4 regions of the Bradyrhizobium sp. USDA 3262 genome follow, and region 4 is predicted to be linked to each of the others. Evidence: predicted binding sites of a transcription regulator. Region 4 holds the regulator's gene; each other region holds the start of a gene.

The links. The regulator PhoB, encoded in region 4, activates phosphate uptake and scavenging genes when phosphate is short. The targets are predictions, from matches to a motif close to TGTCATNNANCTGTCAT.
Region 1: a site for PhoB is predicted at 3,065-3,081, ahead of ACVWYP_RS22995 (RNA degradosome polyphosphate kinase). Genes of this name have one in related genera too.
Region 2: a site for PhoB is predicted at 3,129-3,145, ahead of ACVWYP_RS29620 (OprO/OprP family phosphate-selective porin). Genes of this name have one in related genera too.
Region 3: a site for PhoB is predicted at 4,968-4,984, ahead of ACVWYP_RS32840 (UDP-2,3-diacylglucosamine diphosphatase). Genes of this name have one in related genera too.

The regions. Positions count from the first base shown of each region.
Region 1 covers NZ_JBSSCT010000001.1:5,018,673-5,026,094, forward strand. Annotated here, with positions in the region: gene ppx (exopolyphosphatase) at 1-774, opposite strand, end outside; gene ACVWYP_RS22995 (RNA degradosome polyphosphate kinase) at 787-2,991, opposite strand; gene ACVWYP_RS23000 (P-loop NTPase family protein) at 3,124-3,801, opposite strand; gene ACVWYP_RS23005 (CDP-alcohol phosphatidyltransferase family protein) at 3,890-4,432, opposite strand; gene purM (phosphoribosylformylglycinamidine cyclo-ligase) at 4,593-5,666, shown strand; gene purN (phosphoribosylglycinamide formyltransferase) at 5,663-6,313, shown strand; gene ACVWYP_RS23020 (cold-shock protein) at 6,391-6,594, opposite strand; gene rnd (ribonuclease D) at 6,944-7,422, opposite strand, start outside.
Region 2 covers NZ_JBSSCT010000001.1:6,283,806-6,291,227, reverse strand. Annotated here, with positions in the region: gene ACVWYP_RS29630 (zinc-binding alcohol dehydrogenase family protein) at 1-592, opposite strand, end outside; gene ACVWYP_RS29625 (winged helix-turn-helix transcriptional regulator) at 711-1,088, shown strand; gene ACVWYP_RS29620 (OprO/OprP family phosphate-selective porin) at 1,473-3,071, opposite strand; gene ACVWYP_RS29615 (DegQ family serine endoprotease) at 3,413-4,771, shown strand; gene ACVWYP_RS29610 (replication-associated recombination protein A) at 4,768-6,102, shown strand; partial or broken gene ACVWYP_RS29605 (transposase) at 6,099-6,302, opposite strand; gene ACVWYP_RS29600 (DUF3604 domain-containing protein) at 6,548-7,422, shown strand, end outside.
Region 3 covers NZ_JBSSCT010000001.1:6,935,703-6,943,124, reverse strand. Annotated here, with positions in the region: gene ACVWYP_RS32870 (xanthine dehydrogenase family protein molybdopterin-binding subunit) at 1-1,128, shown strand, start outside; gene ACVWYP_RS32865 (c-type cytochrome) at 1,232-1,678, shown strand; gene ACVWYP_RS32860 (CHRD domain-containing protein) at 1,818-2,240, opposite strand; gene ACVWYP_RS32855 (c-type cytochrome) at 2,406-3,347, shown strand; gene ACVWYP_RS32850 (Lrp/AsnC ligand binding domain-containing protein) at 3,460-3,705, opposite strand; gene thiD (bifunctional hydroxymethylpyrimidine kinase/phosphomethylpyrimidine kinase) at 3,909-4,706, shown strand; gene ACVWYP_RS32840 (UDP-2,3-diacylglucosamine diphosphatase) at 5,008-5,820, shown strand; gene ACVWYP_RS32835 (glycosyltransferase family 4 protein) at 5,817-6,908, shown strand; gene ACVWYP_RS32830 (threonine/serine dehydratase) at 6,965-7,422, shown strand, end outside.
Region 4 covers NZ_JBSSCT010000001.1:2,042,776-2,050,197, reverse strand. Annotated here, with positions in the region: gene ACVWYP_RS09445 (GcrA family cell cycle regulator) at 1-446, shown strand, start outside; gene ACVWYP_RS09440 (IS110 family RNA-guided transposase) at 794-1,735, shown strand; gene phoB (phosphate regulon transcriptional regulator PhoB) at 1,815-2,525, opposite strand; gene phoU (phosphate signaling complex protein PhoU) at 2,672-3,388, opposite strand; gene pstB (phosphate ABC transporter ATP-binding protein PstB) at 3,496-4,314, opposite strand; gene pstA (phosphate ABC transporter permease PstA) at 4,311-5,156, opposite strand; gene pstC (phosphate ABC transporter permease subunit PstC) at 5,161-6,150, opposite strand; gene pstS (phosphate ABC transporter substrate-binding protein PstS) at 6,380-7,390, opposite strand.

The DNA of each region.
Region 1 (7,422 bases), 3.0 Mb from region 4:
CGATTCGATATTGGCCAGCATGTTGGTGGCCGCCAGCCGCCGCAGCCGCTGCGCGAAGTCGAGCGCGTCCGCCGCCGGGATCGAATAGCCGTGCATCACCTTGAGCGGGTAGCCGCTCTGGATGATGTGTATGCGCGCCAGCGCACGCCAGGTGCCGCCGACCGCATAGAAGGTGCGGCCGCGGCCGGTCTTGAGCTGGGCGACGCCCAGCAGCTCGTTCTTGACGATGCGTTCGGCGCGCTTGAGCGATTTGTTGGAGAGGTCCTGCAGCGCGAGGCTGCCGAGCGGCAGCGTCACGCCGCTGCGCACGCGGTTGCCCTTGACGTCGATCAGTTCGAGCGAGCCGCCGCCGAGATCGCCGACGATGCCGTTCGGATTGTGCACGCCCGAGACGACGCCGAGCGCGGACAGCTTTGCTTCACGCGGCCCGGTGAGAATCTCGATCTTGGCGCCGCAGATGCGCTCGGCCTTGGCGATGAAGTCCGGACCGTTCTTGGCGTCGCGGCAGGCCGCGGTCGCGATCGCGTAGACGCGGCCGACCTGCTGGATCCTGCACAGCGCGCGAAAACGGCGCAGCGCGGTGAGCGCCTTGTTGACGGCATCGGTTGCGAGCAGGCCGGTGCTCTGCACCTCGCGCCCGAGCCCGCAGAGCGCCTTCTCGTTGAAGATGGTGATGAGGCTGCGCGCCATCGCCTCGTAAACCACGAGACGAACCGAGTTCGAGCCGATATCGATGACAGCGACGCTGGAAGCGCGCTTCCGCGGTCGCTTCACCGTAAGGCCCCCTTAAGACGATGGCTGCTGTCGCTCGTTGCGACGCGTGAGACGGCGCGGTGAAGATTCCTTGAGAGACTTACCACGGCCGGACAGACTCGGATTTGTCATGAAGTAGTCATGCAGATTGAAGGGCTCTTCGCCTTTCGCGGCCTTCATACGCGTTGACGACCCATCCGGCAACAATTGCCAGCTCTGCTCGGTGTCCTTCAGATTCGCGACCATGATCTGTTCGAGAACCTGCTGATGCACCGTGGGATTTTGCAGCGGACAGAGAACCTCGACGCGGCGGTCGAGGTTCCGCGGCATCATGTCAGCGGACGAGATATACACAGCAGCTTTTGTGCTCGGCAGGCCCTGGCCCATGCCGAAGCAATAGATTCGGCCGTGTTCCAGGAACCGGCCGATCACCGATTTGACGCGGATGTTCTCGGACAATCCCGGCAGCCCCGGCCGCAGGCAGCAGATGCCGCGCACCACGAGTTCGACCGAGACGCCGGCCTGCGAGGCCTCGTACAGCGCGTCGATGATATCAGGGTCGACCAGCGCGTTCATCTTCATCCAGACCGCGCCGTGCCGGCCGTGCTTGACGTGGGCGATCTCGCCGTGGATGTGCTCGATGATCCGCTTGCGCAGCGTCAGCGGAGACACCGCCATCTTCTCGATGTCGCTCGGCTCGGCATAGCCGGTGATGTAGTTGAAGACCCGCGCGACGTCGCGGCCGATGATCGGATCCGAGGTGAAGTAGGAGAGGTCGGTGTAGATGCGCGCGGTGACCGGGTGATAGTTGCCGGTGCCGGTGTGCACATAGGTCGTGAGATTGCCGCCCTCGCGGCGCACCACCATCGACAGCTTGGCATGCGTCTTCAATTCGATGAAGCCGTAGACCACCTGCACGCCGGCGCGTTCGAGGTCGCGGGCCCAGCGGATGTTGGCTTCCTCGTCGAAGCGCGCCTTCAGCTCGATCAGCGCGGTCACCGACTTGCCGGCTTCGGCGGCTTCCGCCAGCGCGCGCACGATCGGCGAATTGTTCGAGGTGCGATAGAGCGTCTGCTTGATCGCGACCACGTCGGGATCGCGTGCCGCCTGCTGCAGGAACTGCACCACGACGTCGAAGGATTCGTAGGGGTGATGGACCACGAGGTCCTTCTGGCGGATGGCGGCGAAGATATCGCCGCCATGATCGCGCACCCGCTCGGGATGGCGCGGCACATAGGGCGGGAATTCGAGGTCGGGGCGATTGAGGCGGGTGAGCTGCGACAGCTCGTTCATCGCCAGCACGCCGTCGACCAGGATCACTTCGTCGTCGGCGGCCGACAAGGCGTGCTGCACGAAGATGCGCAGCTCCTCGGGCATCGTGGCCTCGATCTCGAGCCGGATCACCGACCCGCGGCGGCGGCGCTTGAGCGCGGTCTCGAACAGGCGAACGAGGTCTTCGGCCTCTTCCTCGATTTCGAGTTCGGAGTCTCTGATGATGCGGAATGCGCCCTGGCCCTTGACGGTGTAGCCGGGGAACAGGCGGCCGATGAACAGACCGGTAGCCTGCTCGAGCGTGATCAGCCGCGCCGGCGCGCCTTCCTTGGTGGAGGGGATGCGGATGAATCGGTCGATCTTGCCGGGCATGCGGATCAGCGCGTTCATCGCCTTGCCGTCGGCGATCCGCGACAATTGCAGCGCCACCGTGAAGCCGAGATTCGGGATGAACGGAAAGGGATGCGCCGGGTCGATCGCCAGCGGCGTCAGCAGCGGGAAGATGTTGTGGAGGAAGTGATCCTCGATCCAGCTGCGCTCGGACTTGGTGACGTCGCGGCCGTCGACCAGCTGGATGCCGACCTTGGCCAGGATATCCCGCAGGTCGCTCCAGATCGCCTGCTGGTCGGAGGCGAGCTGCGAGACGGTCTTGTTGATCATCACGAGCTGCTCGGCCGGCAGCAGGCCGTCCGGGCTGCGCTCGGTAATGCCCTCGCGGACCTGCGCCTTGATGCCGGCGACACGGACCATGAAGAACTCGTCGAGGTTATTCGCCGAAATCGACAGGAAGCGGACCCGCTCCAGCACGGGATGGCCGAGATTGACCGATTCCTCGAGCACCCGCCGGTTGAAGTGCAGCCAGGAGAGCTCCCGGTTGATGAAGCGCTCGGGGCTGGTCGCGATTGCGGGAATGGCGGGAAATTCCGCCTCTTTTTCTTTGATTTCAGTAGCTTGTGCCGAGTCCATCAAGTGCTGGTCCAATTCAGGGCAGGGGCCGGGGCGGTCTAGCCGAGAGCCGCAGAAACCATGTGATATTGCGATGACGTTTCGATGACATTGATGTTCCGCTTCCCTGCGCCGTCAAGCCGCGGGGATGGATCAGGCATCGCGCAACAGCTCCGCCGCCAGCGCCCGTGTGACGGGACGGCCGAGCCGGAGTGCCTCGGTATCGAGCAACTCGACCGCCTGCCGGACGGCAACGTAGGAACGCTCGATCCGGTTGCTCAGATAGCTGACGAGCGGTTCGTCCACGCTCATCTGGCGGTCGGCGCAGAACTTGACGATCAGGCCGCGGAACAGCTGGTCGTCCGGCGGCAGCAGCGTCACAGTCGGCACCGCGCGGAGCCGCGACCGCAGGTCGCGCAATTCGATCTCGAACGCCGAGGGCGGAACGCGCGCCGTGATCAGCACGTAGGCATCGTCCTGGCGCGCCAGATTCATCAGATGAAACATCGCGCGCTCGTCGAAATCCGCCGGCCTCAAGTCCTCGACGACGAGCGCACCGGTCGCAAGCGCGGTCGGCACCGTGTCGGCGGTCAGCGCATGCGCCGCGGTCGAGCGCGCGCCGGCGCTCTCGGCCCAGATCGCGGCGAGGTGGCTTTTGCCGGCGCCGTCAGGCCCGACCAGCAGCATGATTCGGTTCGGCCAGTCCGGCCAACCGTCGATCAGCGCCAGCGCAGCCTCATTGGCAGGGCCCTCGAGGAAATCGTCGCGGGTCAGCTTCTCCTCGTGCGGCAGCGCCAAGGCCAATTGACGAGGTTGAACGCTACTGGCCACACAAGTCTCCAAACCACCTTATTTTAGCTATGCGCAAACGCGTCGCGTTTGTCGCGGGAAAACCGGCTTCGACTTTTCCGGATCCCGCCTACCGAGCTTCGATCGTGCTCATGTGCCGCACCCACTCCACGAGATAGAGGGACACCGAACCCAAAGTAAAGATCGTGACCAGGCCCATCAGGATCCAGTCGTAAGGATGCGGCTCGAAGCCGAAGCCGAGCGAGGCCAGCACCAGCGCCGCGAACGCGACCTGCGCCACCGTGTTCAGCTTCGACACCATCAGCGGCTTCATCTCGACCGGCTTGTCGAACAACCATGACACAATCACGGCGGAGACGATCATGATGTCGCGCGACACCACGAGGATCACGATCCAGCGCGGCACCGCGCCCCAGATTCCGAGCGCGACATAGATCGACACCAGGAGCGCCTTGTCGGCGAGCGGATCGAGCAGGGCGCCGAGCTCGCTCGTCATGTTGAAGCGCTTGGCGAGGAAACCGTCGACCGCGTCCGAGACGCCGGCGATCACGAAGATCGCGAACGCAATCTCCATCTGGCTGGACACGATGGCCCAGACGATCACCGGCACCAGGATGATGCGGCCGAGGGTGATGATGTTCGGAATGCTCAACTTGGATCGCTTCCCGGCTAGAAGCCTGATTTTACTCGATATCCGGCTCTTTTGCGCAGCCGCCTTGTGTTATCTACATAGTATCGCGGCGGCAGCGCCGCGAGCCATTGCGCGGGGGCGGAATTCCTCGTAACCAGCCCCTGATCATCTGGAATTGGGCATGACCGAGCGCAAAAACGGGCTCACTTACGCGGATTCGGGTGTCGATATCGACGCCGGCAATCGACTGGTCGATCTGATCAAGCCGATGGTGCGGGCCACCGCGCGGCCCGGCGCGGACGCCGAGATCGGCGGTTTCGGCGGGCTGTTCGACCTCAAGGCCGCCGGCTTCAAGGACCCGGTCCTGGTGGCCGCGACCGATGGCGTCGGCACCAAGCTGAAGATCGCGATCGAGACCGGCATTCATGGCGGCATCGGCATCGATCTGGTCGCGATGTCGGTCAACGACCTCGTCGTGCAGGGCGCGGAACCCCTGTTCTTCCTCGACTATTTCGCCTGCGGCAAGCTGCATCCGGAGGCCACCGCGCAGATCGTCGCCGGCATCGCCGAAGGTTGCCGCGAATCCGCCTGCGCGCTGATCGGCGGCGAAACCGCCGAGATGCCCGGCCTCTACAAGGATGGCGATTACGACCTTGGCGGCTTCGCGGTCGGCGCGGCCGAGCGCGGCACCTTGCTGCCAACCGCGGATATCGCGGCGGGCGATGCCGTGATCGGGCTGGCTTCCTCCGGCGTGCACTCCAACGGCTATTCGCTGGTGCGCAAGATCGTCGAGCAGTCCGGCGTTGCCTATGACGCGCCGGCGCCGTTCGCGCCGGTCATGACGCTCGGCGCGGCGCTGCTGACGCCGACCAGGCTCTATGTGAAATCCTGCCTGCGCGCGATCCGTGACACCGGCGCGGTGAAGGGGCTCGCCCACATTACCGGCGGCGGCTTCACCGACAACATTCCGCGCGTGCTGCCGAAGCATCTCGGCGTCGGCATCGATCTGGCGCGGCTGCCGGTGCTGCCGGTGTTCAAATGGCTGGCCGAGCAGGGCGGCATCGCCGAGCTCGAGCTGCTGCGCACCTTCAACTGCGGCATCGGCATGATCGCGATCGTCAAGGCTGATGCGGTCGACGCCGTGACCGAGGCGTTCACCGCCGGCGGCGAGACCGCGACGCTGCTCGGCGAGGTGATCGAGGCCAAAGGCGAGCATCGCGTGGTCTATAACGGTCATCTCGATCTCTCGCGATGAAGCGCCGCGTCGCCATCCTGATCTCCGGCCGCGGCTCCAACATGGCCGCGCTGATCGAGGCTGCGAAGGCTCAGGATTTCCCGGCCGAGATCGTGGCTGTGATCTCGAACCGCGCCGATGCTGCCGGGCTCGAAAAGGCCGCCGCAAGCGGCATTGCGACCATCGTCATCGAGAGCAAGCCGTTCGGCAAGGACCGCGCCGGCTTCGAGGCCGTGCTGCAGCGCGCGCTCGACGACAGGCAGGTCGAACTGATCTGCCTCGGCGGCTTCATGCGGCTGTTCACCGCCGAGTTCGTACGGCACTGGTACGGGCGGATGCTCAACATCCATCCCTCGCTGCTGCCCTGTTTTCCCGGCCTCGATCCGCACGGCCAGGCGTTGCGCGCAGGGGTCAAGCTGTCCGGAGCGACGGTGCATTTCGTGATCCCGGAGACCGACGCCGGACCGATCGTGATGCAGGGCGCGGTCACGGTCGCTGACGACGACACGGCCGAGACGCTCGCCGCGCGCGTGATCACCATCGAGCATCGCATCTATCCGGAGGCGCTGCGGCTTCTGGCGAGCGGCCGGCTCAAGCTCGAAGGCGACCTCTGCAAGACGCTTGGGAGCGCGCCGACGGACAGCACGCTGATCGCGCCCGCGCCTTAGCGCGCGGTAGCACGAGAGGTCCCCCGGGGTGATGCTGCCGGGGGAGGCATCCCGATGAATTCCGCTGGCAGCGGCGTTCAGTGAACCTTGAGGTTCTCGGCCGACGCCTTGCCGCGGTTCTCCACCAGCTCGTACTCGACGGACTGGTTCTCGTTCAATGTGCTGAGGCCCGCGCGCTCGACCGCGGAGATGTGGACGAACACATCCTTGTCGCCGACGGCTGGCTTGATGAACCCGTAACCTTTGGTCGGGTTGAACCATTTGACGGTACCCTTCGGCATCGTCTCTCTCCCAGTTTAGACATAAAAAAGACGCGGCCACGTTTTCCACGTGCCACGCCGCAAGCGGACTTTGCGCTCTCTGTTCACTTCCCGGGTCGTCAGATCCAAAGTCTTCAAGTCCGAAGTTTCGCCTCTCGATCGAAGCCTTGGATGTCAACGTCGCGAAACGCACAGTCGAACGGCCGCAATCCGATTGTGAAGCGATTGCAACACGAAAATTGCGCCTTAGCAAGCGCGGTGGTTTTGCGTGACGCAACCTCAGCCTGTGCCGGTCGAACTCCGGCGCAACGCGTTCGGCCACTGGCCGACTGCCGGTGGAACCTGCCGCGCACCGGGCAGGCGGCGCGCGCTAGCCCCGGTCCACCCGCACCACGCGGCCCTTGTCGATCGCGAGCGCGAGCTGGCCGTGCTTGAGCTTGAGCGCGGCCTCGCCGAACAGTTCGCGGCGCCAGCCGTGCAGGGCGCCGACCTCGGCCTGATCGCTGGCCGCGATCTGCTCGAGATCGTCGACGGTGGCGATCACCTTGCTGGCGACGCCGTGCCGCTCCGAGGTCATGCGCAGCAGCACCTTCAACAGCTCGACGGTCGCCGCGCCGTTGGAATTGTTTCTCGGCTTTTCCAGCTTGGGCAGCGTGGCCTGGTCGCGGGCGAGGCCGCGCTGCACGGCAGCAATGATGTCGGCGCCCCATTTGGAGCGCTCGAATCCTTTCGGCAGCGAGCGCAGATTGCCGAGCTTCTCCAGCGAGGTCGGCGCGTGGGTGGCGATATCGCCGACCGCATCGTCCTTGAGCACGCGCGAGCGCGGCACGTCGCGGCTCTGCGCCTCCT
Region 2 (7,422 bases), 4.2 Mb from region 4:
CGTGGGCGCCGAGATCGCGGCACCACTTTTGCGACTCCGGCCGCGTTGCGGTCGCGACCACGGTCAGCCCGGTGAGGCGGCGCGCAAGCTGGATCAGGATCGAGCCGACGCCGCCGGCGCCGCCGGTGATCAGCAGCGTGCGCGGATCGAGGCTCTTGCCCGGCACCGCGCCGAGCCGGTCGAACAGCAGCTCCCACGCGGTGATCGAGGTCAGGGGCAGGGCGGCGGCCTGCGCGAAGGACAGCGACGCCGGCTTGTTGCCGACGATGCGTTCGTCGACCAGGTGAAATTCCGAATTGGTGCCCTGGCGCAGGATCGAGCCCGCGTAGAACACCTCGTCGCCGGGCTTGAAGAGCGAGACGTCGGGCCCGACCGCGTCGACCACGCCGGCCGCGTCGAAGCCGAGGATCTTGTAGCCGCCGTCGGTCGGCGCCGCGCGCTTGCGCACCTTGTAGTCGACCGGATTGGCCGAGATGGCCTTCACCGCGACGCGGATGTCGCGCCCCTTCGGCTCGGGCTTGGCGATCTCGAAATCGACGAGCGAATCCGCCGCCTCGATCGGCAGCGATTTTTGGTATCCGACGGCCTTCATGCCTGGTCTCCGTGGTGGGCGATTGCCTGCCGTCTTACCTGTCGCGCTGGCGTCCTTTTGGCAAGTACTGTAAAAACAGGGAACTAGTCCCTGTTTGTATACTATTGGGAAATATCCGATGAAACGGCAGAACTTTGCGCGCCGGCCGGGCTGCGCGGTCGAGGCAGCGCTGGACCTGATCGACGGCAAATGGAAGGGCGTGATCCTGTACCACTTGCAGGCCGGCACCCAGCGCTTCGGCGAGCTGCGGAAGCGGATGCCCGGCATCACCCAGCGCATGCTGACCAAGCAGCTGCGCGCGCTTGAGGACGATGGCCTCGTGATCCGCAAGGTCTATGCCGAGGTGCCGCCGCGGGTCGAATACACGCTTTCCGAACTCGGCGAGAGCCTGCGCCCGGTGATCGATATTCTGAAAGCCTGGGGCGAGGGCCATCAGGAGCGGCTGTCCTGCGCGCCGGCGCCGGAGGTCGTCGTGAAGAAGAAGCGCGCGGCCTAGGGCTGAGGTGCAGTTGAACTGGTCGTGCGGCAAACTCCGCTGCACCTCTCCCGCTTGCGGGCAGGGCTATCGCATATGCCCCTTGGCGACGGCGCAAGTGCTTGGCCTCGTGGTTCGAGACGCGCCGCAAGCGGCGCTCCTCACCATGAGGGTCTACTATTGTGCCGCAAAACAAGACCTCATCCTGAGGAGCCCGCCGAAGGCGGGCGTCTCGAAGGATGGCCACGAGGACACCGCCACGAAATGCGATAGCCCTGCCCGTAAGCGGGAGAGGGAACGCAGTTTCGATGCCGCTACGGCTCGATCATTTCACGCATTCCAGAGCAACAAAAACGGCCGGGGCGATGCCCGGCCGTCTATGAGTTGGTCTCAGCTCGGATCGCCTCAGAACGCAACCTGCGTACGCAGCGCGACCGCGTCGAACTTCGAGCCGACGTCCGCAGTCGAGGTCGCCGAGGCCTGTTTGGCGATATCGCCGTGCAGGTAGTTCAGCATGAAGCGGACGTTGTTGTTGACGTACCAGTTCAGTGCGGCGGTGTAGACGGTCTGCCGTCCGCCCGCGATGCCGACCGCCTGCGCGATCTGATCGTTGAGGTCCATCGTGCTGACGCGGCCGGCGATTTCCCAGGCGCCAATGCCGCCGCCGGCGAGCGAGAACGGATCATGCGGCTTGATCCCGCTATAGGAGGCCGTCGCCGGATTGTAGGCGTGGTTCTCGCCGGTCAGCACGTAGCCGACCTGCGCGTAGCCGCCGTCGAACTTCAGGCTCGGCGCGCCGAACGGCGGCAATCCGGTGTTCGCCGAGCGATCGACATTGAACCAGTAATATTCGCCCTGCGCGATGAACGGGCCATAGGTCGCGGCCGCCTCGACGCCGTAGACCTGCGCGCCGGAGACGTTGGCGATCGCACCGGTCGAGATCAGCGTCGTCGGATCGATGCGCAGCTCGGGCCGGTCGCTGAGCGTGAGCGTCTGTGCCTGCGTCAGCTGGTTGCGCGGCGGCTGCACCAGCCATTCCGCATCGGCGCCGATGTGCACCGAATAGTTCTTGCCGCTGATTGGATTGCCGGCGACGCGGATGACCCCGCCATACTGCTCGGACGTGCCGGCCGGCGAGGCCGAGGACGCGGAGTGGATGGCGCCCGACGTCGGTCCGGTGACATAGCCGCCGATCCAGAACTGGTCGTTCCACCAGCGGGTGCCGGCGGCCGAACGGAAGTCACCGGCGGCGATGTTCTGGGCGATGATGCCGACCGAGGCGCGCTCCATGAACAGGATGTCGTTGGAGCTGGTCGCTTCGTCGAGCGTCCACGGCACGTCCATGATGCCGCCTTCGATCGCCATCTTGCCGCCGAACGGCTTGAAGCCGGTGTAGCTCAGATACGCATTCTCGATGCCCGAGGTGCCGCCGCCGGGCAGCGATCCCGGCGCCGCGCCGCCGAAGCCGTCGGACGAGCCGCCGAAATCGTAGATCAGCGAGTAATTCCAGTCGCCGAAGAATTTGCCGACGATGCCGATACGCGCACGGCGGACGTTCTCGCCGCTGTCGAGCTTCTGCGGCGAGGTGCCTGCGGTGTTCGGACGATAGTCGTAGCCGCCGACATCCCAGTGCACGCGGCTCGTGATCGCAACGCAGTTCTGTTCGTCCGCGGTGCAGATCGTCGGCCGGTTGTTCGGCATCGTCACCACGACGCCGGACGGCGCGACCGGGCCCTTCACGGGGATCGCGGCGTTGGCGCTCGCCACCCGCGCGGCCTTGGCGTCCGCCGCCTTCGCATTGGCGTTTGCGCTGGCGGCGCTTGCGGTATTGGCGTTGGTCTGCTTCTGCAGTCTGTCGAGCTTCTGCTCGAGCATCTTCAGCTGCTGCTTCAGCAGCGCGATCTCCGCATCGCTGCCGCCTCCGGCCGATTGTGAATAGGCCGGCGAGGCGGCGAGCGCCCCTGCCAGGCCTATGGCGATTGCACCAACTTTTGTCGCACCCATTGTGCACCCCTGTTGTGTTTGAAGTCCCCACTCACCGAACGGTCCTAGGAGCGTATCGTGACTGACGCACGACACTGCTTCCGGGCATCGCAGTTCCGCTTGTGGTCCGCAGGCAACAAGCGGAGCGGCGCAGTGAGATGACAGCCATCATAGAAGCTTGGCGGCGCGCTTCAACGCGGTGGCCGCGGGTTGTGCACCGGTCCGGCGGGGGGCCAGTTATCCGGCCCGGCGCCCTTCAATTGCCCGGCGAACACGCCTATATTCCGGCGTTTCCACGAGAGGTGAGAATGCTCCGACCCGTCCGTTTTGCTGCCGTATCCGCTCTGTGCACGTTGGCCTTCATGGGGAATCTTTCCGCTGCCGCGGCCCAGGAGCGCCGCGTGCCGTCCTCGCAGGCCGAGCTGCAATTGTCCTATGCGCCGATCGTGCAGCGGGTGCAGCCGGCGGTGGTCAATGTCTACGCCGCCAAGACCGTGCAGAACCGCAATCCGTTCCTGGACGATCCGATTTTTCGCCGGTTCTTCGGCGTGCCGGGACAGCAGCCCGAGCAGATGCAGCGCTCGCTCGGCTCCGGCGTGATGGTCGACGGCTCCGGGCTTGTGGTCACAAACAATCACGTGATCGAGGGCGCCGACCAGGTGAAGGTCTCGCTCGCCGACAAGCGCGAATACGAGGCGGAGATCGTGCTGAAGGACAGCCGCACCGACCTTGCGGTGCTGCGGCTGAAGAACACCAACAAGGAAAAATTCGCAACGCTCGACTTCGCCAATTCCGACCAGCTGCAGGTCGGTGACGTCGTGCTGGCGATCGGCAATCCGTTCGGCGTCGGCCAGACCGTGACGCACGGCATCATCTCGGCCCTGGCACGCACTCAAGTCGGGATCACGGATTATCAATTCTTCATTCAGACCGACGCGGCGATCAATCCCGGCAATTCGGGCGGCGCGCTGGTCGACATGACCGGCCGGCTCGCCGGCATCAACACCGCGATCTTCTCGCGCTCCGGCGGCTCGCAGGGCATCGGCTTTGCGATTCCCGCCAACATGGTGCGGGTGGTGGTGGCCTCCGCCAAGAGCGGCGGCAAGGCGGTGAAGCGGCCGTGGCTCGGCGCGCGGCTGCAGGCGGTCACGCCGGAGATCGCGGAGACGCTGGGACTGAAGCTGCCGTCCGGCGCGCTGGTCGCCAATGTCGCGCCGAACAGCCCGGCGGCGAAGGCCGGGCTCAAGCTCTCCGACCTGATCGTCGGGATCGACGGCACGCCGATCGACGATCCCAACGCGTTCGACTACCGTTTCGCGACCCGTCCGCTCGGCGGCAACGCGGAGATCGAGGTGCAGCGCGCCGGCAAGCCGGTGAAGCTCACCGTGCCGCTGGAGACCGCGCCCGACACCAATCGCGACGAGATCGTGCTGACCGCGCGCTCGCCGTTCCAGGGCGCCAGGGTCGCCAACATCTCGCCGGCGCTGGCCGATGAGCTGCATCTCGACGCCGGCGCCGAGGGCGTCGTGGTGACCGAGCTCGCCGATGACGGCACCGCCGCCAATGTCGGCTTCCAGAAGGGCGACATCATCCTCGCGGTCAACAACGAGAAGATCGCGCGGACCAGCGACCTCGAGAAGGCCTCGAAGACGGGGTCGCGGGTCTGGCGCATCACGCTGGTGCGCGGCGGCCAGCAGATCAACGTGACGCTCGGCGGATGAGCCCAAAGAGACCGCAGGAAGCCAGCAATCTCTTCGCTGCGGCGGGGATGGAGCAGGACGCGCCGCACCCGCTGCCGGACCGGCTGCGTCCGCGCACGCTGGCCGATGTCGTCGGCCAGGATCACATCCTCGGCCCCGACGGCGCGCTGACGCGGATGCTGGAGACGCGCACGCTTGGCTCGCTGGTGTTCTGGGGACCGCCCGGCACCGGCAAGACCACCGTGGCGCGGCTTCTGGCCGATGCCACCGAGCTGCATTTCGAGCAGATCTCCGCGGTGTTCTCCGGCGTCGCCGATCTCAAGAAGGCGTTCGATGCTGCGCGTGCCCGCCGCGAGACAGGCAAGGGCACGCTGCTGTTCGTCGACGAGGTGCATCGTTTCAACCGCGCGCAGCAGGATTCCTTCCTGCCCGTGATGGAGGACGGCACGGTGGTGCTGGTCGGCGCCACCACGGAGAATCCATCGTTCGAGCTCAACGCGGCGCTTTTGTCGCGCGCCCGCGTGCTGGTGTTTCACTCGCTCGATACGGCGGCGATCGAGAGACTGTTCGCCAATGCCGAGAAGATCGAGGGCAAGCAGCTGCCGCTCGATGCCGAAGCCCGCGCCGTGCTGGTGCGGATGGCCGATGGCGATGGCCGCGCCTCCCTGACACTGGCGGAAGAGGTCTGGCGCGCCGCCCGCAAGGGCGAAGTGTTCAACGCCGAGCAGTTGCAGGCCATCCTGCAGCGCCGCGCGCCGATCTACGACAAATCGGCCGACGGCCATTACAATCTGATCTCGGCGCTGCACAAGTCGGTGCGCGGCTCCGATCCGGATGCGGCGCTGTATTATCTCGCGCGCATGTTCGATGCCGGCGAGGATCCGCTGTTCCTGGCGCGGCGCGTGGTGCGCATGGCGGTCGAGGATATCGGCCTTGCCGATCCGCAGGCGTTGGCGGTCTGCAACGCCGCCAAGGATGCCTACGACTTCCTCGGCTCGCCGGAGGGCGAACTCGCGATCGCGCAGGCCGTGGTCTATCTCGCCACCGCGCCGAAATCGAACGCGGTCTATACTGCGTTCGGCGCTGCGATGCAGACCGCAAAGCAACGCGGCTCGCTGCTGCCGCCGAAGCACATCCTGAATTCGCCGACCAAGCTGATGAAGTCGGAGGGCTACGGCTCCGGCTATCAATATGATCACGACATGCCGGACGCGTTCTCCGGCCAGGACTATTTCCCGGAAGCGCTGGGCCGTCAGACCTTCTATGATCCGCCCGACCGCGGCTTCGAGCGCGAGATCCGCAAGCGGCTGGATTACTGGCAGCGGCTGCGCAAGGAGCGCGGCGGGAGCTAGGACGCGGACTCATAAAGGCGCAGCCAGCGCCTGATTGACGCGAGTTGAACGAAAGCAAGGTAGTTGGCAGCAAGCCTGTCATAGCGCGTCGCCACCTGACGACATTGTTTGATCCTGTTGAAGAACCGCTCGACCTGGTTGCGAGCACGGTAGAGATAGGGGCTGAAGCAGATCGCATCGTTGCGGTTGCTTCTCGGCGGCTTTTCGGACCGTTTGAGACGTAGCTTGGGTCGCTTCAACCGGCCAAGCGGCGCGTTTGACCCGCAGCGGTCATTCGAGAATTTTGGCACCTTCGATCATCCAGCGGACCTGCTTTGATCTAAGTCAAAGGAAGTTCGGCTCTCCCGTTCAGATGATCTCTGGGACGGGCCAGCCACACCGCCGAACCGCCGACTCTATTTGAGCTATATATTCTTTGCAGCACTCGAGACTTAGCTGGGAGGCGATGATGAAGTTCATTTCTGAACAAAGTCGTTCCAGGCAAAGCCATTTCGCGAAGTCAATCTTGGCAGCAGGCATAATCGGCTTTGTGTCTTTGCCCGCGCAGGCTCAGCAGCGTAATCCCGAACGCGACGCCTATTTCGGCGAAACCCACATCCATACCGGCTATTCGCTCGACGCCTGGACGTTTGGCAACCGGGGCGACCCCGGCGACTCCTACAAATATTTCAAGGGCCAAACGATCAAGCATCCGCTGGGCTATGACATCAAGATTGAAACCCCATTGGATTTCGCCGGCGTCACCGATCATTCCGAATATGTGGGCATCGTCAGTCTGGCCAACGATCCGTCGTCGCCGATCAGCAAAGTCCCCGCGGCGCAGCAATTCATTTTGAAGGGCAACACTCCGGAAGAACAACAGAGAGTTTACCTCGCCGCGGTCACTTTGGTGGGCCTTCCTACGCCTAACCAAGCGCTCATGGATCCGGAGATTGCGCACTCGGTCTGGCAAAAAGCCGTCGATTTCGCGGAAAAGGCCAACGAGCCGGGCAAGTTTACGGCCTTTTGCTCCTACGAGTGGACGTCGATGCCCAACAGCATGAACCTCCACCGCAACATTTTCTTCAAGGATTGCAAACATATCCCGACCGCGCCGTACAGCGCGCTTGACTCGACCGACCCGACAGACCTTTGGAAATGGATGGACGGCCAGCGCAAGACCGGCAACGAATTGCTGGCGATTTCGCATAACGCCAATCTTTCGGACGGGCGCATGTATCCAACCGAGGTCGATCTGCACGGTCGCCCGATCGATCGGGCCTATGCCGAAGATCGCATGCGCAACGAGCCATTGATCGAGCTGAAGCAGACCAAGGGGCA
Region 3 (7,422 bases), 4.9 Mb from region 4:
GCCATCCGGCGGAAGAATTTCATTCCGCCGAAGTCGCTGCCGTACACGACAGCGACCGGCAAGGTCTACGACTCCGGCGACTTCGTCGCGCACATGAAGCGCGCGATGGAAATTGCCAACTGGAAGGAGTTTCCGAAGCGCGCCAAGGCCGCCAGGAAGGACGGCCTGGTGCGGGGCATCGGCATGGCGAGCTATGTCGAGGTCTGCGGCACGATGGGCGAGGAGACCGCCAATGTAGCGCTCGATCCCAATGGCGATATCTCGGTCCTGATCGGCACGCAGTCGAGCGGGCAGGGCCACCAGACCGCCTATGCGCAGATCGTCGCCGAGCAGTTCGGTGTACCGCCCGAGCGCGTCCATGTGCTGCAGGGCGATACCGACAAGATCGCGACCGGCCTCGGCACCGGCGGCTCGGCATCGATCCCGTCCGGCGGCGTCAGCGTGCAGCGCGCGACGCATGATCTCGGCAACAAGCTGAAGGAGCTTGCGGCGCAGGCGCTGGAAGCCGGCGCCGGCGATCTCGAGATCGCCGACGGCCGCATCCGCATCGCCGGCACCGACCGCTCGATCAGCTTTGCCGATCTCGCCAAACGCCCGGGCGGCGATACGTCGAAGATGAATGCGAGCGCGACCTTCGCCAGCGCCGACGGCACCTATCCGAACGGCACGCATCTCGCCGAGGTCGAGATCGATCCCGCCACCGGCATCATCAAGATCGTCGGCTACGTCATCGTCGACGATTTCGGCGTCACGCTCAATCCGCTGATGCTGGCGGGCCAGGTTCATGGCGGCGCGATGCAGGGCATCGGTCAGGCGCTGATGGAGCAGGCGGTGTACAGCCCGGCCGACGGTCAGCTCGTCACCGGCACGTTCATGGACTATGCGCTGCCGCGCGCCTCCGACGGGCCGTCCTTCGTGTTCGAGACCCATAACGTGCCCTGTACGACCAATCCAATGGGCGTGAAGGGCGCGGGCGAGGCCGGCGCGATCGGCTCGTGCCCGGCGGTCGTCAACGCGATCGTCGAGGGGCTGCATCGCGAGTACAAGATCGACCACATCGACATGCCGGCCACGCCAGAACGGGTCTGGATCGCGATCCGCGAGGCGCAGCGCCGCCATAATCTCTGATAAATTGTCGCAGGCGGAATGAAGATTCCGCCTGCGGTGTTTTGCAAACCAGGCCGGCCGCAGATCGCGGACCGGGACAGAGCGGAATTGAGGGGTTTTGCCGATGAAGCGGATTGTCGTCGTCGCAGCGATGCTTGCGTTGAGTGCAGGGGCGGTGGTGGCCGACCAGAATCAGGTCAAGCAGACCCAGGCCCAGATGAAGGAAACCGGCAAGAATGCGGGCGCGATAGCGGCGATGATCAAGGGCGAGAAGCCCTACGATCAGGCAGCGGTCGATGCCGCGCTGGTGAAGTTCGAAGACACTGCCAAGAAGCTGCCGACTCTGTTCCCGGACAGCAGCAAGGGCCTCAAGCCGGATGGCGACTATTCCCCCGCGCCGAAGGTCTGGGAAGACAAGGCGGGCTTCGAGCAGCACATTGCGAGCTACGCCAAGGCCGTCGCCGATACGAAAGGCAAGGTCAAGGACCTCGACACGCTGAAGGCGGAAATGCCGCCGCTGTTCAAGCAGTGCGGCGGCTGCCACGAGACCTATCGCCTCAAGAAGGGCTGATCGCCGTTCGGTCAATGAAATGAAAAGGGCGGACGCTTTGCGGCGTCCGCCCTTTCTTGTGTCGGCCGTTTCTTGTTGGAGCGCGTATGCGACGATTGCTTGGTCGGGATTGCTTGATGACGGATTACTTCGTCACTTGTTATTTCGTCACCTGGCCGCGGATTTCGCCGCCCGGGTTGGCCGCGGTGTGAACGTTGACATAGTACTTGCCGGCGAGGAGATCGGCGGCCTGCGCGTCGGTCAGCGTTGCGCTGCCTTCGACCGGGCTCGACGTCGCGTTCGGGATCGCGACTGCGACACCGGAATTCTTGCCGGCCTCGGCGGGGCCGTGGAAATGCGCGGCGGTGACCGGGCCCGAGAGGCCGGAATAGGTCAGCTTCCAGCTCAACTTCTTGCTGGCGGCATCGTAGTCGATGTCGGCGGTGCCGGTGCCGGCGCTGGTATTCGGCGGCACTTCGCTCTTGCTATCCAGCTTCGCCGTGAACTTCTCGGCAAAGGCCGGACCGGCGAGGGCGATGGCGGCGCCGAGCGTCAGCGTGGCAAGCAAGGTCTTGTTCGACATGGTTCTCTCCCCTTTGACGTCACAGGATGGTTGCAATCTTCAAACAGCAGCTTTTCGGATTTATTCCCCAAATGATCGTGGGTGCGGCAAATTTGATGCGAGCTTGTCCGACTGGTTGCCATCATACTGGTCCATGAACTGACGCGACCAATGACGGATCGGTGAATGCTGCGACGAATTTTCCTCCTGGCGATTCTGGCCGGCGTAATCGGCGTTGGCGTGTTCTGGTGGCTGACGATCCCCGCGACCGTTGCCGCCGGCGCGCTGCCAGCCTATCAGCCTGACCTGGCCAACGGCCTCACAACGTTCAATGCCGGAGGATGTTCCTCCTGCCATGCCGTGCCGAAGCAGGACGACCGCACGAGGCTCGGCGGCGGGCTCGCGATCACCTCGCCGTTCGGCACCTTCTATGCGCCGAACATCTCGCCCGACCCGAACGACGGCATCGGCCGCTGGAGCGAGGCCGATTTCGTCACCGCGGTCATGAAGGGCACCTCGCCATCGGGCACGCACTATTTCCCGGCGTTTCCGTACCCGTCCTATCAGCACGCCAAAGTCAGCGATGTGCGCGACCTGTTCGCCTATCTGAAGACCTTGCCGCCGGTCGCCGGCAAGGTGCGCGACCACGATTTGCCGTTTCCGTTCAACATCAGGCGCAATGTCGGCGTCTGGAAATTGCTGTTCATGAACGGCAAGCCGTTCATCGCGGATGCAAGCCGCTCCGCGCATTGGTATCGCGGCGCCTATCTCGTCAACAGCTTCGGCCATTGCGCCGAGTGCCACAGCCCGCGCAATGTGCTCGGCGGCATCGTCACCGCGCAGCGCTTTGCCGGTGGTCCGAATCCGGAGGGCGAAGGCTGGGTGCCCAACATCACGCCGAGGGGGATCTCGGACTGGAGTGTGAAGGATATCGCCTATTTCCTCGAGAGCGGCCAGACGCCGGACGGTGATAGCGCGGGCGGGTCCATGGTGCGCGTGATCCGCAACACCTCGCAACTCTCGTCGTCCGACCGCGACGCGATCGCCGAATACATCAAGTCGCTGCCGCCGGTCGAGGGACCGCCGAAGCCGGTGAAGAAGGAGAAGGAGAAGGAGTCAGCGGGATGAGTTTTGCTTGAACCGGCTCGCCGCGGTTTCGGTTCACCTCTCCCAAGGGAGAGGTGAACTTTCGACGCCGTTCAAGCTCGACCCAATCTCATCATGCTGTCGTGGGCGCGATCTACTTCGCGCCGAACGCCTTGAAGGTGATGATGGTGAGCGTGTCCTGGATGCCCGGGATCACCTGAACCTTCTCGTTGATGAAATGGCCGATGTCGGTGTCGTGGTCGACGTAGAACTTGACCAGGAGGTCGTAGTTGCCCGCGGTGGAATAGATCTCGGACGCAATCTCGGCCTCCGCCAGCGCGTTGGCTACGGTGTAGGACTGGCCGAGCTTGCATTTGATCTGGACGAAGAAAGGAACCATCAAAGTCGTCTCCGGGGATTTCCGCGACTATAGGCCAAAAACGGGCGGCCAAGGCAAGGGGACAAGAAGGGGCAAGGCAGCGTCAAGGCAAGGCCAACCCGCGGTAAAGTCAGGCGAACTTGCCGTCGATCCGCGGCCGGGCTAGGACAGGCCATGGTCTTGTTCGCGATGGTCGCATTCGTATCAACCGCCGGTGCTGCACGATGACGCCGGTCGCGCTCACCATTGCCGGCTCGGACTCCTCGGGCGGGGCGGGCATCCAGGCCGACCTCAAGAGCTTTGCCGCGCTCGGGGTCTATGGCGCCTCCGCGATCACGGCGCTGACCACGCAGAACACCAAGGGGGTCAGCGGCATCCATCCGGTGCCCGCTTCATTCGTCACCGCCCAGATCGATGCGGTGTTCTCCGACCTCGAGGTCGGCGCGGTCAAGATCGGGATGGTGGCGCAGGCCGAGACGATCGCGGCGATCGCCGATGGGCTGAGGCGCTGGGCGCCGCGCCATGTCGTGCTCGATCCGGTGATGGTCGCAACCTCGGGCGATCGGCTGCTTGCCGCCGAGGCGGTCGATGCGCTGAAGACCCTGCTGTTTCCGCTGGCCTCGCTGATCACGCCGAACCTGCCGGAAGCGACGGCGCTGCTCAACGAGCCGGTCGCCGAGAGCGAAGCCGACGTCGAGCGACAAGGCAAGCGATTGCTGGCGATGGGATGTCGCGCGGTGCTGGTCAAGGGCGGCCACGGCCACGGCGCCGACAGCATCGACTATCTAATCGATGCCGAGCGCAGCATCGCGCTGGCCGCGCCGCGGATTGCGACCGCCAATACGCATGGCACCGGCTGCTCGCTGTCCTCGGCAATCGCAGCAGGGCTCGCGAAGGGCGAGAGCATGGAGACCTCCGTGCGCAACGCCAAGGCCTGGATCACCGAAGCAATCGCCGCTGCCGATCGTTTTGCCGTCGGCCACGGCCACGGGCCGGTGCATCACTTTCACAAGTATTACTGATTGCCGTGACTTGTAGCCCGGATGAAGCGTAGCGAAATCCGGGAACGGATGATCCGCGGAAGCTCCCCGGATTGCGCTGCGCTTCATCCGGGCTACGCACCGCGCGCGTCGTTCCGCCACGATATGCAGGCAACACAACGCCTCTTCCCCACAGCCGCGACCGCCGATGTCGCCAGATTGTCGCACGCTGCTGTTATCCGCAGGGCAGGGGCGTGCTGCTGATTCTCGTTAACTGTTTGTGGGGCCTTGGGTCGCGGGGATCGTCATCGCCTTGTCACAGGAATCTGTTAGGTGCACAGGCATGGGAAGTGACTCCTTGAGTGAAGAAAGTCCCGAGCGGCACTTTCGCACTTTGTTTATCTCCGATGTCCATCTCGGAGCCCGCGGTTCGCAAGCCGACCGCCTGCTGGACTTCCTCCGCTCTCACGATGCCGACACGATCTACCTCGTTGGTGATATCGTCGACGGCTGGGCGCTGAAGTCGAACTGGTACTGGCCGCAGACCCATAACGATTTCGTGCAGAAGATGCTGCGCAAGGCGCGCAAGGGCGCCAAGGTGGTCTACGTCCCGGGCAACCACGACGAGTTCCTGCGCAAATATTACGGCACGCATTTCGGCGGCATCGACGTGGTGGAGAACACCGTTCACACCGGCGCCGACGGCAAGCGCTACCTCGTGATCCACGGCGACATTTTCGATCTCGTGGTGCAGAACGCGCGCTGGCTCGCCCATCTCGGCGACAAGGCCTACGACTTCGCGATCCAGATGAATCGCTTCGTCAACTTCTTCCGCAAGATGTTCGGCGTGCCGTACTGGTCGCTGTCGCAATGGGCCAAGCTGAAGGTCAAGAAGGCGGTGAACTATATTGGCGCGTTCGAGGCGACGCTTGCCGGCGAGGCGCGGCGCCACGGCTGCGACGGCGTGATCTGCGGCCACATCCACTACGCGACGATTCATGACGAGCACGGCATCCGCTACATGAATTGCGGCGACTGGGTTGAGAGTTGCACCGCGCTCGCCGAGCACGAGGACGGCCATTTCGAGATCATCACCTGGACCGACCCGGTGCGCCGGATCGCGCCGGTTCCGCGAGTGACGGCACGCGCTGCATGACGCATATCCTGGTCGCGACCGATGCGTGGCATCCCCAGGTCAACGGGGTTGTCCGCACGCTGACCATGATGGCACAGGCGGCGAAATCGCTCGGCGTCGAGGTGAGCTTCCTGACGCCGGACGAGTTCCGCACCTTCGCGATGCCGAGCTATCGCGATCTCCGGCTGGCGCTGCCCTACCGGGCCAAGGTCGCAAGTCTGATCGAGGCGGCGAGGCCCGACAGCATTCATATCGCGACCGAGGGCCCGATCGGGCTTGCAGTGCGCCGCTATTGCCGCAAGCGCGGCCTGCCGTTCACGACGAGCTTCCATACCCGCTTCCCCGAATACGTCTCGGCGCGGACGCCTGTCCCGGAGGCCTGGGTGTGGCGGGCGCTGCGCTGGTTCCACAGGCCGAGCCGGGCGGTGATGGCGGCGACCCCGGCGCTGGCGGCCGAGTTGCGTCAGCGCGGCTTCCGCAACGTGGTGCTGTGGTCGCGCGGCGTCGATACCGCGCTGTTCCATCCGCGCGACGTCGATCTCTGCCTGCCGCAGCCGGTCTATCTCAGCGTCGGCCGGGTGGCCGTGGAAAAGAATCTGGAGGCCTTCCTCGATCTCGATTTGCCGGGAACCAAGGTCGTGGTCGGCGACGGCCCGGCGCGGGCGGCGCTGGAGCGGAAATATCCGGACGCCGTGTTCCTCGGTGCCCGCCATGGAGAAGAATTGGCTGAGATCTATGCCGCGGCCGATGTGTTCGTTTTCCCGAGCCGGACCGATACGTTCGGTCTGGTGCTGCTTGAAGCGTTGGCGAGCGGCCTGCCGGTTGCCGCTTTTCCGGTCACCGGTCCCCGCGACGTGATCGGCGCGGCGCCGGTCGGTGTGCTTGACGAGGATTTGCGCCATGCCTGCCTGGAAGCGCTCAGCATCTCGCGGCAGGCCTGCGTCGATTTTGCTGCGCTCCACACCTGGCAGGCGTCGGCCCGGGTGTTCATCGACCGTTGCATGAACGTCCGTCCTGCGCCGCCGGATGGCGAGGGGGAGGCGTTCGAATTTGGTGCCGAAGAGCACCATTTCGCCGTCCTGCCGACACCTCAGCCGAACTCACGCTAGTTGGGTCACGCTAAAGCGTCTTGCCCGCCAGCCCGTCGCCGCGATACAAATCGCGAATGACGGACACCGTTCTCAATCCACCCGTCGCTGCCGCGGACATCGATGCCGCCGCAAGGGTGGTCGCGCCGTTCGCGGTGCGCACGCCGCTCCTGACCTTTCCCGTTCTCAACGAACGCGTCGGCAGCCAGGTCTTCCTCAAGCCCGAAATGCTGCAGCGGACCGGATCGTTCAAGTTTCGCGGCGCCTTCAACAAGCTCGCCTCGATCCCGCAGGACAAGCGGAGCGGCGGCGTCGTCGCGTTCTCCTCGGGCAACCACGCCCAGGGCGTCGCCGCGGCGGCCAAGATCCTCAACATGCAGGCGACCATCGTGATGCCTGCGGACTCGCCGATCACCAAGCGCGAGCGCACCAAATCCTATGGCGCCGAAGTCGTGCTCTACGACCGCGATCGCGACGACCGCGAGGCGATCGCCAACGGCATCGCCGGCAAGCGCGGCGCGACCTTGGTGCGCCC
Region 4 (7,422 bases):
CGGCCAGCCAGATCGCGGCGGAACTTGGCAATGTGACGCGAAACGCCGTGATCGGCAAAGTGCATCGGCTCGGCCTCTCCGGCCGCGCCAAGGCCCCCTCCACGGCCGCGCCGCGGCAGCGCAAGGCCCGCCCCGCCCAGCACATGATGCGGGTGGCGCGCCCGGTGTCCCGCGGCAACACCGCGCTGGCGCACGCCTTCGAGGTCGAGATGGAGCCCGATCCGATCTCCTACGACAATGTGGTGCCGATGAGCCAGCGGCTGTCGCTGCTCGAACTCAACGAGGCCACCTGTCACTGGCCGGTCGGCGATCCCTCAAGCCCGGAATTCTTCTTCTGCGGCGGCAAGGCGCTCGGCGGCCTGCCCTATTGCGCGCATCACTCGCGCGTCGCCTACCAGCCCGCCGCCGATCGCCGCCGGCCGTCGGCGAAACCGCAGATCAAGTGAGCACTCGGGAAACTACGGAAGACCTGAAAAACAAATCCCCGCGAAAGCGGGGATTTTTTTATGGCGCGTGGCCCGTTACATCATCGGCGTCGTCCCGGCGAAAGCCGGGACCCATAACCACTAATGCGTGTTGTTAGAAAGCCGTCTGGCCCCGTGCCGATTACGCCGGCCGCGGCGTATGGGTCCCTGTGTCTTGGAAGTCTGTCAGGATGAGGGTGGGCGGGAAGCCGTTGGGTCCTTGGCGCTTGACGCCGTGAGCCGGCTCGGTCTCCCGCCCGTTCCATCTATCAACCTGAACAGTTGCACGAGGCTGCGCCAACAGACCTCGCATCACAGGGACAGGCACCGTGATCATAGCTCTTCGTTACGTCGGAATCGACATCTCCAAAGACCACCTCGACATCTTTGATGAGGCTGACGGCGTGCCGAGGCGCATTGCCAACGCGCCACAGGCCATCACACAGCAGGTGGCGCGTTGGCAATGCGATGCGCTGGTGGTCTTCGAGGCGACGGGTATCTATGACCTCGCGCTTCGCGAGGCGCTGCGTCAGGCCGGGATCCAGTTCGCACGGATCAACCCGGCCCGTGCCCGCGACTTTGCACGGGCCAGCGGCCTACTCGCCAAGACCGATCCGATCGATGCGCGGATGCTGGCGGCCTTTGCGCGGGCCATGCAACCCGCCCCCGAGCAGGTCGCCGATCCTGCACGGGGCGCCTTGGCGAGGCTTGCAAAACGGCGGGATCAGCTGGTCCTCATGCGCGCCCAGGAGAAGAACCGGCGCAGCGAGGCCGACGATCGCGCCATGGCCGAACGCATCGGCCGCCTCATCGAGGTCCTCGACAGCGAGATCGCCGAGATCGAGGCCGACATCAGCGCATTGATTAAAGCCGAAGCGGAGATCGCGGACGATGCGAAGTTAATGCGTTCGCTGCCCGGCGTGGGTCCCGTGGCCTGCATGCAGCTCATCGCGCAGATGCCGGAACTCGGGCGGGTCGGACCGAAACAACTCGCAGCGCTCGCTGGCCTTGCTCCCTTCAACGTCGACAGCGGCGCCTTCCGCGGCAAGCGCAAGATTGCGGGCGGCCGAAAGCGCGTTCGTGACGCCCTCTATATGGCGGCCCTCAACGCAGTTCGCAGAGCAGATCCGTTCAAGGCCTTCTATGCACGACTGCGACAGGCGGGAAAACCAGCCAAACTCGCCCTCATCGCCGTCGCCAGGAAGCTGCTCACGGTCCTCAATGCCATGATGCGAGACCGAAAGCCGTACCTGCAGACCAAACCAACATAACAGTTGCCGGCTCCCGTGCGCAATTGCGCACTAGGCCGGGACGACACCGTGCTACGGGATATGAATCCCGCAACGGCCATTACGGCTGCGGCTCGGCCTTGGCAAAGCGGTCGTCGAGCGCGTAGCCGGCGCCGCGCACGGTGCGGATCGGATCCTGCTCGCGGCCCGGATTGAGCAGCTTGCGCAGGCGGCCGATATGCACGTCGACGGTGCGTTCATCGATGTAGATGTCGCGGCCCCAGACGCTGTCGAGCAGTTGCTCGCGGCTGAACACGCGGCCGGGATGCTCGAGGAAGAATTCGAGCAGGCGATACTCGGTCGGCCCGAGATCGATCGGGCGGCCCGAGCGCGCCACGCGGCGCTTCTCGCGGTCGAGCTCGATGTCGCCATAGGTCAGCACGGTTGCAAGCCGCTCCGGGCTCGCGCGGCGCAAGAGGCCCTTCACCCGCGCCAGCAGCTCCGGCACCGAGAACGGCTTGACGATGTAATCGTCGGCGCCGGTGGCAAGCCCGCGCACGCGCTCGCTTTCCTCGCCGCGCGCGGTCAGCATGATGATCGGAAGCTGCTTGGTCTCGGGCCGCGCCCGCAGGCGGCGGCACAGCTCGATGCCGGACAGGCCCGGCAGCATCCAGTCGAGGACCACGAGGTCGGGAACGCGCTCCTTCAGCCTCGTGTCGGCATCGTCGCCGCGCCCCACCGTCTCGACATCGTAGCCTTCCGCATCGAGGTTGTAGCGCAACAGCGTCGTCAGCGCTTCCTCGTCTTCGACTACCAGAATGCGTGCGCTCATCGGTTTAAGTTCTTTCTCTGTGGTGATCCGTTGCCCAGACGCAAACCGAAACGCTTACTTCCTTGAGCATAGTCCCCGCGGAAACGAATTGTCGCGAGGATCGTCCAGTTTCACTCTTGCCGGTTTCGCGCTTGCCGATGATGCCTTCAGTTGCCCGGCACCGTGGTGGCAAAAGTGGTCATGTCCCCCTTCGGGCGCTTGTCGGTGATCTGCTGGCCCTCGATCATGTAGAACACGGTCTCTGCGATATTGGTAGCGTGATCGCCGATCCGCTCGATGTTCTTGGCGCAGAACATCAGATGGATGCAGAACGAGATGTTGCGCGGATCTTCCATCATGTAGGTGAGCAGTTCGCGGAACAGCGAGGTGCAGATCGCATCGACCTCCTCGTCGCCCTTCCAGACGTTCATCGCCGCCGGCAGGTCGTGCGCGGCGTAGGCGTCGAGCACCGACTTGACCTGCGACAGCACGAGGTCGGTCATGTGCTCGAGGCCGCGGATCAGCTTCAGCGGCTGGAAATCGCTCTCCAGCGCCGCGACACGCTTGCCCATGTTCTTGGCGAGGTCGCCGATCCGCTCGAGGTCGGTGGCGACGCGCATCGCGCTGACGATCTCGCGCAGGTCGATCGCCATCGGCTGGCGGCGCGCGATCGTCAGCACCGCGCGCTCTTCGATGTTGCGCTGCAGATTGTCGATCTCGATGTCGGCGGCGACCACGCGCTTGCCGAGCGCGACGTCGCGACGGATCAGCGCGTCGACCGACTCGGTAATCATCCGCTCGACCAGGCCGCCCATCTCGGCGACCAGGCGGGTCAACTCCTGCAGGTCGCTGTCGAATGCCTTGGCGGTATGTTCAGAAGCCATCGCTTGTCTCCCTCAAACCATGATCCCGGGGATCATGGTTTCGTGTCCTGAATTTTAGCATGCCCTGATCGGAAAACCGGTTTCCACTTTTCCGGATCATGCGCCGGTCAACCGAACCGGCCGGTGATGTAGTCCTGGGTGCGCCGATCGCTCGGTGAGGTGAAGATCTTGTTGGTGTCGTCGAACTCGATCAGCTCGCCGAGATACATGAAGGCGGTCTTGTCGGAGACGCGCGCCGCCTGCTGCATGTTGTGGGTGACGATCGCGATCGTGTAGTCCTCGGAGAGCTCCTGGATCAGCTCCTCGACCTTGGCGGTCGAGATCGGGTCGAGCGCCGAGCACGGCTCGTCGAACAGGATCACCTCGGGGCGCACCGCCACGGTGCGCGCGATGCACAGGCGCTGCTGCTGGCCGCCGGAGAGCGACAGGCCGGACGCGTTCAGCTTGTCCTTGACCTCGTTCCACAGCGCGCCGCCGCGCAGCGCCTTCTCGACCCGGTCGTCCATCTCGGACTTCGAGATCTTCTCGTAGAGGCGGATGCCGAAGGCGATGTTCTCGTAGATCGTCATCGGGAACGGCGTCGGCTTCTGGAACACCATGCCGACCCGCGCGCGCAGCAAGTTGAGGTCGAGCTTGGGGTCGAGAATGTTGGTCTGGTCCAGCATCAGCTGGCCGACCGCGCGCTGGCCCGGATAGAGGTCATACATCCGGTTGAAGATGCGCAGCAGGGTCGACTTGCCGCAGCCGGACGGGCCGATGAACGCCGTGACGCGGTTGGTGCCGAGCGTCAGGTTGATGTTCTTCAGCGCGTGGTGCTCGCCGTAATAGAAATTGAGATTGCGCACCGTGACTTTCGGCGGCGCTTCAGGCAGCGGAACCTGGGGAACGTGGCCCGCGGCAGTCGTGGAGACGGAAAGCTCGGTCATTTTGCGGCCCTTTCGGCACCAAGGATACGCGCGCCGATATTCAACGCGAGCACGGTGAATGTAATGAGCAGCGCACCGCTCCACGCCAGCTCTTTCCAGTAGGCGTAGGGGCTCTGCACGAAGTTGTTGATGGTCACCGGCAGGTTGGCCATCGTCTTGGTCAGATCCAGGCTGAAGAACTGGTTCGACAGCGCGGTGAACAGCAGCGGCGCGGTCTCGCCGGCGACGCGGGCTGTCGCCAGCAGCACACCGGTGATCAGACCCGATCGCGCCGCACGATAGGCGATCCGCTTGATCACCAGCGAACGCGGCAGGCCGAGCGCGGAGGCGGCCTCGCGCAGCGGATTGGGCACCAAGAGCAGCATGTCCTCGGTGGTGCGCAGCACGACCGGGATCACGATCACCGCGAGCGCAAGACTGCCTGCGATCGCCGAGAAGCCGCGCATCGGCACCACCACCGCACCATAGATGAACAGGCCGATGATGATCGAGGGCGCGCTGAGCAGGATGTCGTTGATGAAGCGGATCACCGAGGTCAGCTTGTCGTGCTTGCCGTATTCGGCGAGGTAGGTGCCGGCGAACAGGCCGAGCGGCGCGCCGATGCCGACGCCGATCACCGTCATGATGAGCGAGCCGACGATGGCGTTGAGCAGGCCGCCTTCGGTCGAGCCGGGCGGCGGCGTGTTCTGGGTGAACAGCTGCACGCTGAGGCCGGCAAGGCCGTTATAGACCAGCGTGATCAGGATCAGCGCCAGCCAGGTGACGCCGAACAGCGCCGCGCCGACACAGAGTGCGCGGATGACGATGTCGCTGCGGCGGCGGGATTTGTAGATCGGGTTCATGGCGTTACTTCCCCGCCTTCTTTTCAAGCCGCATCAGCATCAGCCGCGCGCCGGCGAGCACGAAGAAGGTCAGCACGAACAACAGCAGGCCGAGCAGGATCAGGCCGGACTGGTGCAGGCCGTCGCTCTCGGCGAATTCGCTAGCGATCGCCGCCGAGATCGTGGTGCCCGGCGCGAAGATCGACGACGAGATCCGGAACGAGTTGCCGATGATGAAGGTCACCGCCATGGTCTCGCCGAGAGCGCGGCCGAGCGCCAGCATGATGCCGCCGATCACGCCGACGCGGGTGTAGGGGATCACGACGTTGCGGACGACTTCCCAGGTGGTGCAGCCCATGCCGTAGGCGGCTTCCTTCAGCACCGGCGGCACGGTCTTGAACACGTCGACCGAGATCGCGGTGATGAAGGGCAGCACCATGATCGCAAGGATCAGCGCGGCGTTGAACAGGCTGAGATAGGACGGCGGACCGGCGAACACCGCGCCCAGCACCGGGACGCCTTCGAAGATCCGGATCATGAAGGGCTGGAAGGTGTTGGCCAGGAACGGGCCCAGCACGAAGAAACCCCACATGCCGTAGATGATCGAGGGAATGCCGGCGAGCAGCTCGATGGCGATGCCGATCGGGCGGCGCAGCACTTGCGGGCAGAGCTCGGTGAGGAACACGGCGATGCCGATGCCGACCGGAATGGCGATCATCATCGCGATGACGGAGGTGATCAGCGTGCCGTAGATCGGGCCGAGCGCGCCGAGCACCGGCGGATCGGCCGAGGGCGCCCAGCGCTGCGTCCAGAGGAAGGCGAAGCCGTATTCCTTCATCGCCGGCCAGGCGCCGACGATCAGCGACAGGATGATGCCGCCGAGGATCAACAGAACCGAGATCGCCGAGATGCGGGTGATCCAATAGAAGGTGAGGTCACCGAGCTTGAAGGCGCTGAGGGCCTTGGCGCGATCGTAAGGTCCCGCGGCTTCCATCACATCGCTCTGAACAGCCATGTCTGCCACGCCAATCCCCTCTTTAGTATGCAAAAGCCACGCAAACCGCTACGCCCCGAAGCGATCTTCACTGACGCATTTGGCCGGGCGTCGTCGTTCCAGCCACGCCTCTTGAGGCGCGAACCCCGGCCTCGATCCCGCGCTTGTTGCCGCGGTGATGGAGACCGGGTCTTGGTCGCTCAACCTGTGCCGCGATCGAGTCGGCACAGGTCCTGCCGCAACGTCGGACTTAGCTCTTGATGTCCGAGGACCAGGTCTTCTCGATCAGCTTGACGACCGCGTCCGGCATCGGGATGTAGTCGAGCTCTTCGGCTGCCTTGTCGCCCTTCTCGAAGGCGTACTTGAAGAACTTGAGCGCTTCCTGCGAGGCCGCCTTGTCGGTCGAGTCCTTATGCATCAGGATGAAGGTCGCCGCGGTGATCGGCCAGGAGGCTTCGCCCGGCTGGTCGGTCAGGATCACGTAGTAGCCGGGAGCCTTGGCCCAGTCGGCGTTCGAGGCGGCGGCCTGGAAGGCAGCGATGGTCGGCTGCACGGTCTTGCCGGCCTTGTTGACCAAGCCGGTGTAGGTCAGCTTGTTCTGCTTGGCATAGGCGTATTCGACATAGCCGATCGCGTTCTTGGTCTGGCTGATGTTGCCGGCAACGCCTTCGTTGCCCTTGGCGCCGACGCCAACCGGCCATTCGACCGCGGTGCCGGAACCGACCTTGGACTTCCAGTCGGCGTTCGACTTGGAGAGATAGTCGGTGAAGTTGAAGGTGGTGCCCGAACCGTCCGAACGGCGCACGACGGTGATCGCATCGCCCGGCAGGGTCAGCTTCGGATTGAGCTTGGCGATCGCCGCGTCATTCCACTTCGTGATCTTGCCGAGATAAATGTCGCCGAGCACTTCGCCCGACAGGATCAGGTCGCCCGGCTTGATGCCTTCGAGGTTCACGACCGGGACGATCGCGCCCATCACCATCGGCCACTGGACGAGGCCGTCCTTCTCGAGCTGCTCGTGCTTGAGCGGCGCGTCGGTGGCGCCGAAGGTCACGGTCTTGGCCTGGATCTGCTTGATGCCGGCGCCGGAGCCGATCGACTGGTAGTTCAGACCGTTGCCGGTCTCCTTTTTGTAGGCGTCAGCCCACTTCGAATAGATCGGGAACGGAAACGTCGCGCCCGCGCCGGTAATATCGGCAGCGAAGGCCGACGTCGAAGCGGCGATCATGCCGGCTGCGACGATTGCTTTGATGAAATTCATGGGTTGTCTCCATCCAGTGAGCGAAGCGCCGA